2 regions of the Actinomadura sp. ATCC 39365 genome follow, and region 1 is predicted to be linked to the other one. Evidence: predicted binding sites of a transcription regulator. Region 1 holds the regulator's gene; the other holds the start of a gene.
The links. Region 1 encodes HrcA, which represses chaperone genes, less so after heat shock. Its sites were predicted from a motif close to TTGGCACTCTCNNNNNGAGAGTGCCAA; they were not measured.

Region 1 (4,380 bases):
GTGCTGGTGGCGGGGACGATCGTGATGGTCGTTCCCGGGCTGCGCTCCCAGATCTTCGAGACGCCCGTCAAGGTGGTGGACAACTCGACCACCACCCCCGGCAACTCCTCCACCAGGCTGTCCACGCCGCCCAGGCCCGACAGTCACAGCGCCGAGCCCCCGCCCGTGGTGGTCGTGCCGCCGAGCCACAGCGAGACCCACCGGCCCGCGGAGACGGCCAGGTCGACCAGGCAGCCCACGCCGTCGCCGACGCCGTCCTCGACGCCCTGCCCGAGCGGCGAGCCCACCGGCGACCAGGAGTGCCCCGAGATCACGCCGACCCCCACGCCGACCCCGACGGAGACGACCGACGCGCCGACGTCGTGCCCCTCCGAGGAGTGCCCGCCGGACGACATGCCCACCGGCCCGAGCGACCTGAGCAGCCCGCTGGTGGACGTGCCGCACACGACGCCGTGAGAGCGCCCTGAGCCGGGCCTACCAGCGCCCGGTACGCGCGAGCAGCACGGCCGCCGCCGCCACCCCCGCCGTGGAGGTGCGCAGCACGGTGGGCCCGAGCAGCACGGGCACCGCCTCGGCCGCGGCGAACCTGCGCAGCTCCTCCGCAGAGACGCCGCCCTCGGGCCCCACGACGACGACGATGTCGCCGCCGGGCGGCAGCGCCACCTTCGACAGCGGCTCGGCGGCCTCCTCGTGCAGCACGAGCCCCAGCGCCGCGTCGGCCAGCAGCCCCTCGACCTGGGCGGTGGAGGCGAGCTCGGCCACCTCGGGCAGGTGGAACCGGCGTGCCTGCTTGCCGGCCTCGCGGGCCGTGGAACGCCACCGGCCCAGCGCCTTGGCGATCTTGTCGCCCTTCCACTGCGTGATGCTGCGCGAGGCGGCCCAGGGGACGATCACGTCGACCCCCACCTCGGTCATCATCTCGACGGCCAGCTCGCCTCTGTCGCCCTTGGGCAGCCCCTGGACGACCACCAGCCGCCGCGCGGGCGGCTCGACGGTGTAGCGGGCGAGCACGTCGAGCGCGAGGCCGTCCTTGAACACCTCGCGCACCACGCACTCGGCGACGTCGCCCGCGCCGTTGGTCAGGTCGACCCGCTCGCCGGCGCGCAGGCGCCGCACGGAGGCCGCGTGCCGCCCCTCAGGCCCGTCGAGCGTCAGCTCGGCGCCGTCGAGGTCCTCGGCGAGGAACACGGGGACGGTCACGGGTGATCGTCACCTGCCGTTGAAGGCGTCACGCAGGCGGGAGAAAAAACCCTGCTGGCCCGGGGCGAACTTGCCCGGCGGCCGCTCCTCTCCACGCAACCTCGACAGCTCGCGCAGCAGGTCCTCCTGCGTCTGGTCGAGCCGCATCGGGGTCTCGACGTTGACGTGGATGAGCAGGTCGCCCCTGCCGGACTCGTTGAGCCGCTGCACGCCGCGCCCGTACATGGTGATGACCTGGCCGGACTGGGTGCCGGGGCGCACGTCGATCTCCTCGGAGCCGTCGAGCGTCTCGACGGCGAGGATCGTGCCGAGCGCGGCGGCCGTCATCGGGATCTGGACCGTGCAGTGGAGGTCGTCGCCGCGCCGCTCGAAGATCTCGTGCGCGCGCTCGACGATCTCCAGGAAGAGGTCTCCGGGCGGGCCGCCGCCGGGGCCGACCTCGCCCTCGCCGGCGAGCTGGATGTGGGTGCCGTCCTCGACGCCCGCGGGGATGCGGACCTTGATCGTACGGCGGGTGCGCACCCGGCCGTCGCCCGAGCACTCCTGGCAGGGGTGGCGGATGATGCTGCCGAAGCCGCCGCACTGGGGGCACGGCCGCGAGGTCATGACCTGGCCCAGGAACGAGCGGGTGACCTGGGAGATCTCGCCGCGCCCGCTGCACATGTCACAGGTGTCGGGGTGGGTGCCGGGGGCCGCGCCGGCGCCGTGGCACACCTCGCACAGCACGGCGGTGTCCACGACCAGCTCGCGGGTGGTGCCGAACGCCGTCTCGCGCAGGTCGAGCTCGACCCTGATGGTGGCGTTGCGGCCCCTCCTGGCGCGCGAGCGCGGCCCGCGGGTGCCGCCCGCGGTGCCGAAGAAGGCGTCCATGATGTCGCTGAAGGGGAAACCCGCGCCGAAGCCACCGGCGCCCGCGCCCGCACCCGCGCCGCCGCCGAAGGGGTCGCCGCCCAGGTCGTACATCTGGCGCTTGTTCGGGTCGGACAGCACCTCGTAGGCCTGCGTGATCTCCTTGAACCGCTCCTGGGTCTCAGGATCGGGGTTCACGTCGGGGTGCAGCTCGCGGGCGAGGCGGCGGTAGGCCTTCTTGATCTCGTCCTGACTGGCGTCACGGCGCACCCCGAGGGTGGCGTAGTAGTCGCTGTTTGCCACTTATCGACCTCTTAAGATGCAGCCAGGATCTGGCTGACGTAGCGTGCCACCGCGCGTACGGCGCCCATCGTCACGGGGTAGTCCATCCTCGTGGGCCCCAGCACGCCGAGCCGGGCCAGTTGGTTGTCGCCAGAACCGTATCCGGTTGCGACGATGGACGTGCCGCGAAGGTAGGGGTTTTCCGAGCCGATGCGCACGGTGAGCGCGGACGGGGTGTCTGTGGAAGTCTCGCCGAGCAACCGCATGAGCACGACCTGCTCCTCCAGCGCCTCCAGCACGTCGCGCAGGCCGGTGGCGAAGTCGGCGCCCGCGAGATTGGCCGCGCCGGCGAACACGATCTTCTCGTCATGGCGTTCGACGAGGGTTTCGAGCAGCACCGACAGGATCGTGGCCACGGCGGGCCGATCCTCGGCGGGCAGCCGCTCGGGCAGGTCGGCGACCAGCTCGGGGACGTTGCCCAGCCCGCAGCCGTCGAGGCAGGAGTTGAGCACCGCGCGCAGATGGGCGATGCGGTCGTCCTCCACCACCTCGGGCAGCTCGATCACGCGCTGCTCGACGCGCCCGGTGTTGGTGATCAGCACGAGCATGACCCGCCGGTCGTTGAGCGGGACCAGCTCGACGTGCCTGACCGTGGAACGGGTCAGCGTCGGGTACTGCACGACCGCGACCTGCCTGGTGAGCTGCGCGAGCAGCCGCACGGTGCGGAAGACCACGTCGTCGAGGTCGACCGCGCCGGCGAGGAAGGTCTCGATCGCCCGCCGCTCGGCCCCCGACAGGGGCTTGACCTGCGAGAGCCGGTCGACGAACAGGCGGTAGCCCTTGTCCGTCGGCACGCGGCCCGCGCTGGTGTGCGGCTGGGTGATGTAGCCCTCCTCCTCCAGAGCGGCCATGTCGTTCCTGACCGTTGCCGGGGAGACCTTGAGGTTGTGGCGCTCCGCCAGCGCCTTGGAGCCCACCGGTTCGTTGGTGGACACGTAGTCTTCGACAATGGCGCGGAGCACCGCAAGCTTCCGATCGTCGAGCACGTGCTCACCTCCTGCCTCTGCCTAACAGGGAAACGACAGGTCTAGCACTCCGTGTTCCCGAGTGCCAAGTGTACGGCTCTCGCCCACAAGGTGCGATAACACCAGGTCCCATCCTGTTGCTAGCGACTTACAAGCGACAGGCCTCACACTTGCCGCATGACCGACAATTCCCAGCCCCCGCAGTACGGACCGCCCCAGGGGCAGGGTCCCTACTACGGTCAGCCGAACCAGTACGGTCAGCAGCCGTACCAGCCCCAGCAGTACGGCCAGCCGCCCTACCAGCAACAACAGCCGCCCGCCCAGTACGGCCCCCCGCCCGGGTACGGCCAGCAGAACCAATACGCCCAGCCTGACCAGTACGCCCAGCCCGACCAGTACGGCGCCCACAACCAGTACGGCCGGCAGCCGCAGTTCCCGGCCAGGATCGACGGCAAGGCGATCAAGCCGCGCCTGTGGTGGATCGCCGTCGTGTGGGCCGTCGCCGTCGTGCTGGGCGTCGTGGGCGTGGTCGTGTTCGCCGGCGGCGTGCTGAGCAGCGTCACGGACACGGCCCCGACGACCACGTTCGCGGCGGGCGAAAGCGTGAAGGTCGCGATCGACCCCGCCAAGCGCCCGGCCGTCTACATCGCCACCGACACGCGGGTCAACTACCAGTGCGAGATCTCCGGCGGCCCGGCCCAGGCCAGGCTGGTCAAGGTCTCCGGCACCCAGACGCTCAGCGCCGGCGGGACCACCTGGCAGCAGATCCTCGCCGTCAACGCCCCCGCCAAGGGCGACTACCAGCTGACCTGCGCCACGCAGGAGGAGTCGTCGGCCCGCTTCGGCGTGGGCCGTGACCTGCTCTCCGCGGCGGGCGGCATGTTCGGCGGGGTCGCGGCCCTGTTCCTGTTCCCCGGCGCCGGCCTGCTCATCGGCATCATCGGCACCGTCGTCATCCTCGTACGGCGCAGCGGCGCGCGTAAGCGCCTTGCGGTCAGCGGGTGATTTGCTACGGTCCCCGTGT
Region 2 (4,380 bases), 1.4 Mb from region 1:
CGCTCACAACTCAGGATCGCTCACAACTCGGGGCCGCTCACAACTCGGGGCCGCTCACGACTCGGGATCGCTCACAGGGAAGTGTCGCCCAGGGACACCAGCAGGCTGCGCAGCAGCCCGGCCAGGGCCTCGCGCTCGCCCTCGGACAGCCCGGCGAGCAGCCGCTCCTCGTTGGCGGCGTGCAGGACGAGCATCTCGTCGGCGACCCTCCTGCCCTCGTCGGTGAGGGCGACCAGCGTCATGCGCCGGTTGTGCGGCGCCGGCCAGCGGTGGACCAGGCCGCGCCGGACCAGGTGGTCCATCCGGTTGGTGAGCGCTCCAGGGCTGACCATGGCCGACGTTGACAGGTCCTTCATGCACATGGTGGCATCGGCGCCGCTGCGCAGCAGCGTGGCCAGCATGTCGAACTCCCACGCCTCCAGCCCGTGCTCGGCCAGGAAGTCCTTGACGCCGCGCTCCAGCAGGCGCGAGGCGCGCGAGACCCGGCCGATCACACCCATCGGGGACACGTCGACGTCGGGCCGTGTCCGCGCCCACTGTCCGAGAATCACGTCCACCGCGTCATCCACGAGGCTCACCCTACCAAAGCTTCGACGTTGAAATGTTTGGGATCGTGCGGTACTGTCCTCAACGTCGAAATGTTCAACGTAGAAATTTTCGAGGTAGGATCATCATGAAGGTGCTGGTGCTGGGCGCGACGGGGTACATCGGCGGCGCGGTGGTCGAGCGGCTGGCCGAGCAGGGGCACGAGGTGGCCGTCCTGGTGCGGCCGGCCGCCGACGGGTCCCGGCGCGTGCCGCGCGTGGCCGACGAGCGTCACGGAGACCTGGCCGACGTCGCGGGGCTGGCCGCCGCGATCACCCCGGACATCGACGCGATCGTGGTCGCCGCCCAGCTCGGCGGCGACAAGGAGGCCGACCTCGCCGCGATCGGCGTGCTCGCCGCGTCGGGCCGGAAGGTGGTCTTCACCAGCGGCGTGTGGGTGCTGGGCGCCACCGCCGACGGGCACGAGGACAGCCCGGCCGACCCGATTCCGCTCGTGGCGTACCGGCACGAGATCGAGCAGCTGGTCATCGACGGCGGCGGCTCGGTGATCCGGCCCGGCGTCGTCCACGGGCGCGGCGGCGGCATCCCCGCCCTGATGCGCGCGCAGGCCGCCGAGCGCGGCGCCGGCGTGTACGTCACCGCCGGCGGCGAGCCGCACACCTGGACGTTCGTGCACGTCGACGACCTGGCCGAGCTCGTCGTGGCCGTCCTGGAGAAGGGCGGCGCCCGCGTCTACCACGGCATCAGCGAGGAGGCCGTGCCGGTCGCCGAGGTGGCCGAGGCGGCGGCCCGGTCCGCGGGCGTCAAGCCGCAGGCCGAGCCCTGGCCGCTGGCCGAGGCGGCCCAGGTGCTGGGAGCGGGCTTCGCCGAGGCGCTGGCGCTCGGCCAGCGCATCAGCGCGACACGCACGCGCGCCGAGCTCGGTTGGAACCCCTCCCGGCCCGGTGTCGTCGCCGATCTGACCGAGGGCTCCTACGTCTGATCGCTCTGAGCAGACGCGTTCGTGTTGACTGTCAAGGCCCTCTTGCATATGTTTCCTGTTGGCACTCTCACCTTGAGAGTGCCAACGTGCGACGAGGCAGGTCTGACACCCGCGACGGCAGGCCCCGCTGGTCGCCTCTTCTAGATCATTCAAATCTGAAGGGGAGGTCCGATCGTGACGACCGCCACCAAGGTTCCCGTTAAGCCGCTCGGCGACCGCATCGTGGTTCAGCCGCTTGAGGCAGAGCAGACCACCGCTTCCGGTCTGGTCATCCCGGACACCGCCAAGGAGAAGCCGCAGGAGGGCAAGGTCCTCGCGGTGGGCCCCGGCAACTGGGATGAGGACGGCGACAAGCGTATTCCGCTCGACGTCTCCGAGGGCGACGTCGTCCTCTACAGCAAGTACGGCGGCACCGAGGTCAAGTACGGCGGCGAGGAGTACCTGGTGCTCTCCGCCCGCGACGTTCTCGCGATCATCGAGAAGTAAGCCGGTTGTGTCGAGCCCCGGGCGCTCTTGAGGGCCCGGGGCTTTCGACGCCAGGAGAGGACTTTCAGCATGGCGAAGATCCTGCAGTTCGACGAGGACGCCCGTCGCGCGCTTGAGCGCGGTGTCAACGCCCTCGCGGACGCCGTGAAGGTAACCCTCGGCCCGCGTGGCCGTAACGTCGTCATCGACAAGAAGTTCGGTGCGCCGACGATCACGAACGACGGTGTGACCATCGCTCGTGAGATCGAGCTGGAGGAGCGCTACGAGAACCTCGGCGCCCAGCTCGCCAAGGAAGTAGCCACCAAGACCAACGACATCGCGGGCGACGGCACCACCACCGCCACCGTGCTGGCCCAGGCGATGGTCCGCGAGGGCCTGCGCAACGTGGCCGCCGGCGCCTCGCCGCTGTCGCTCAAGCGTGGCATCGACAAGGCCGCCAAGGAGATCAGCGACCGGCTGCTGGCCAGCGCGCGCGAGGTGGGCGACAAGAAGGAGATCGCCAACGTCGCCACCATCTCCGCCCAGGACGCCAAGATCGGCGAGCTGATCGCCGAGGCGTTCGACAAGGTGGGCAAGGACGGTGTCCTCACCGTCGAAGAGTCCAACGCCATGGGCATGGAGCTCGAGTTCACCGAGGGCATGCAGTTCGACAAGGGCTACCTGTCGGCCTACATGGTGACCGACCCCGAGCGCATGGAGTCCGTCCTGGAGGACGCGTACATCCTGCTCACCCAGGGCAAGATCTCCTCCATCGCCGACTTCCTGCCGCTGCTGGAGAAGGTCGCCCAGACCAAGAAGCCGCTGCTCGTGGTCGCCGAGGACGTCGAGGGCGAGGCCCTGGCCGTCCTGGTCACCAACAAGATCCGCGGCACCTTCACCTCCGTGGCCGTCAAGGCCCCGGGCTTCGGTGACCGCCGCAAGGCGATGCTCCAGGACATGGCGATCCTCACCGGCGGCCAGGTCGTCAGCGAAGAGGTCGGCCTCAAGCTGGAGCACGTCGGCCTCGAGGTGCTCGGCACCGCCCGCCGCGTCGTCGTCACCAAGGACGCCACGACCATCGTCGACGGCGCCGGCGACCAGCAGGCGATCGAGGACCGCGTCAAGGAGATCAAGATTGCCATCGAGCAGTCCGACTCCGACTGGGACCGCGAGAAGCTGCAGGAGCGTCTGGCCAAGCTCGCCGGCGGTGTGTGCGTGCTGCGCGTCGGCGCCGCCACCGAGGTGGAGCTGAAGGAGAAGAAGCACCGCCTCGAGGACGCGATCTCCGCGACCCGCGCCGCGATCGAGGAGGGCATCGTCTCCGGCGGTGGCTCGGCCCTCATCCACGTGGGCAAGGAGCTCGACGACCTCGGCCTGACCGGCGACGAGGCCACCGGTGTCGGCGTCGTGCGCCGCGCGCTGGTCGAGCCGGCCCGCTGGATCGCCGAGAACGCCGGCCTGGAGGGCTACGTGGTGACCCACAAGGTCGCCGAGCTGCCCGCCGGCCAGGGCCTCAACGCCGCCACCGGCGAGTACGTCGACCTGATCGCCCAGGGTGTCATCGACCCCGTCAAGGTGACCCGGTCCGCGGTGCAGAACGCGGCTTCGATCGCGGGCATGCTCCTGACGACCGAGGCGCTCGTGGTGGACAAGCCCGAGGAGGAGGCTCCGGCCGCCGGCCAGGGCCACGGCCACGGTCACGGCCACTGACCCGCCTGTTTCCCCCGCGCCCGTACGGCCCGCACCGGTTCCCTCCGGCGCGGGCCGTCGGCTTTCAGCCAGACCGTCACGTCTCTGCCGCGTCTGCTGCGATCTCTTGCCTGGGACCAGGGATCAGAACTGGGCTCCCACGGCGTCTTCCCCCTGCCGCCGACGTCTCGGTCTCCTTCTGCGACCGACGGCCCATGGCAGCGAGGTTGCAACGAGAGCACCGACGGCCTGCCGTGCAGTAGTTCCCTGAGGGCGCCGACTCGGTCCCCACCCGCGAGTAACTAGACGCCGTCGCCGCAGAGCTGCCCGTCCGGCCTCGCAAGACGCTGGACCGGGACACCCGGCTGAGCGCCTCACGGAGCTCCTGGCGGCCTGCGCCCGAACCTCGAAGCGGCGAGGTCGGAGTGCGCCTGTCTCCGCAACCTTCGGTCACGGCGTCGTTTGCGCGAGTTCCTCAAGCTGCTGGACGACCTTGTCGATCGGCGCAGAAGCGTCGATCTCGAGCGTGGAGGTGGCCCTGAGCAGCGGCTCGACGTCGGCCAGAGCACGCAGGACGGCTTCACGCTCCTCAGGGCGCTTGCCGAAGGGGTTGTTGGTGCGTGTCGCGATGCGAGCAAGCATGACCTCAGCGGGCGCGCTGAGCAGGACGACGTGGTCGAAGTGCGGGTAGAACCGGC

Region 2: groES (co-chaperone GroES) is a predicted target of HrcA. The motif match lies at 1,587-1,613, and genes of this name have one in related genera.

What each region holds. Positions count from the first base shown of each region.
Region 1 is NZ_CP184335.1:9,721,635-9,726,014, forward strand. Features, by position in the region: gene ACNF49_RS46515 (hypothetical protein) at 1-456, shown strand, start outside; gene ACNF49_RS46520 (16S rRNA (uracil(1498)-N(3))-methyltransferase) at 475-1,200, opposite strand; gene dnaJ (molecular chaperone DnaJ) at 1,210-2,352, opposite strand; gene hrcA (heat-inducible transcriptional repressor HrcA) at 2,364-3,377, opposite strand; gene ACNF49_RS46535 (DUF456 domain-containing protein) at 3,534-4,361, shown strand; gene ACNF49_RS46540 (DUF3097 domain-containing protein) at 4,379-4,380, shown strand, end outside.
Region 2 is NZ_CP184335.1:11,153,863-11,158,242, reverse strand. Features, by position in the region: gene ACNF49_RS53265 (MarR family winged helix-turn-helix transcriptional regulator) at 72-569, opposite strand; gene ACNF49_RS53260 (NAD-dependent epimerase/dehydratase family protein) at 674-1,528, shown strand; gene groES (co-chaperone GroES) at 1,703-2,014, shown strand; gene groL (chaperonin GroEL) at 2,084-3,703, shown strand; gene ACNF49_RS53245 (AAA family ATPase) at 4,133-4,380, opposite strand, start outside.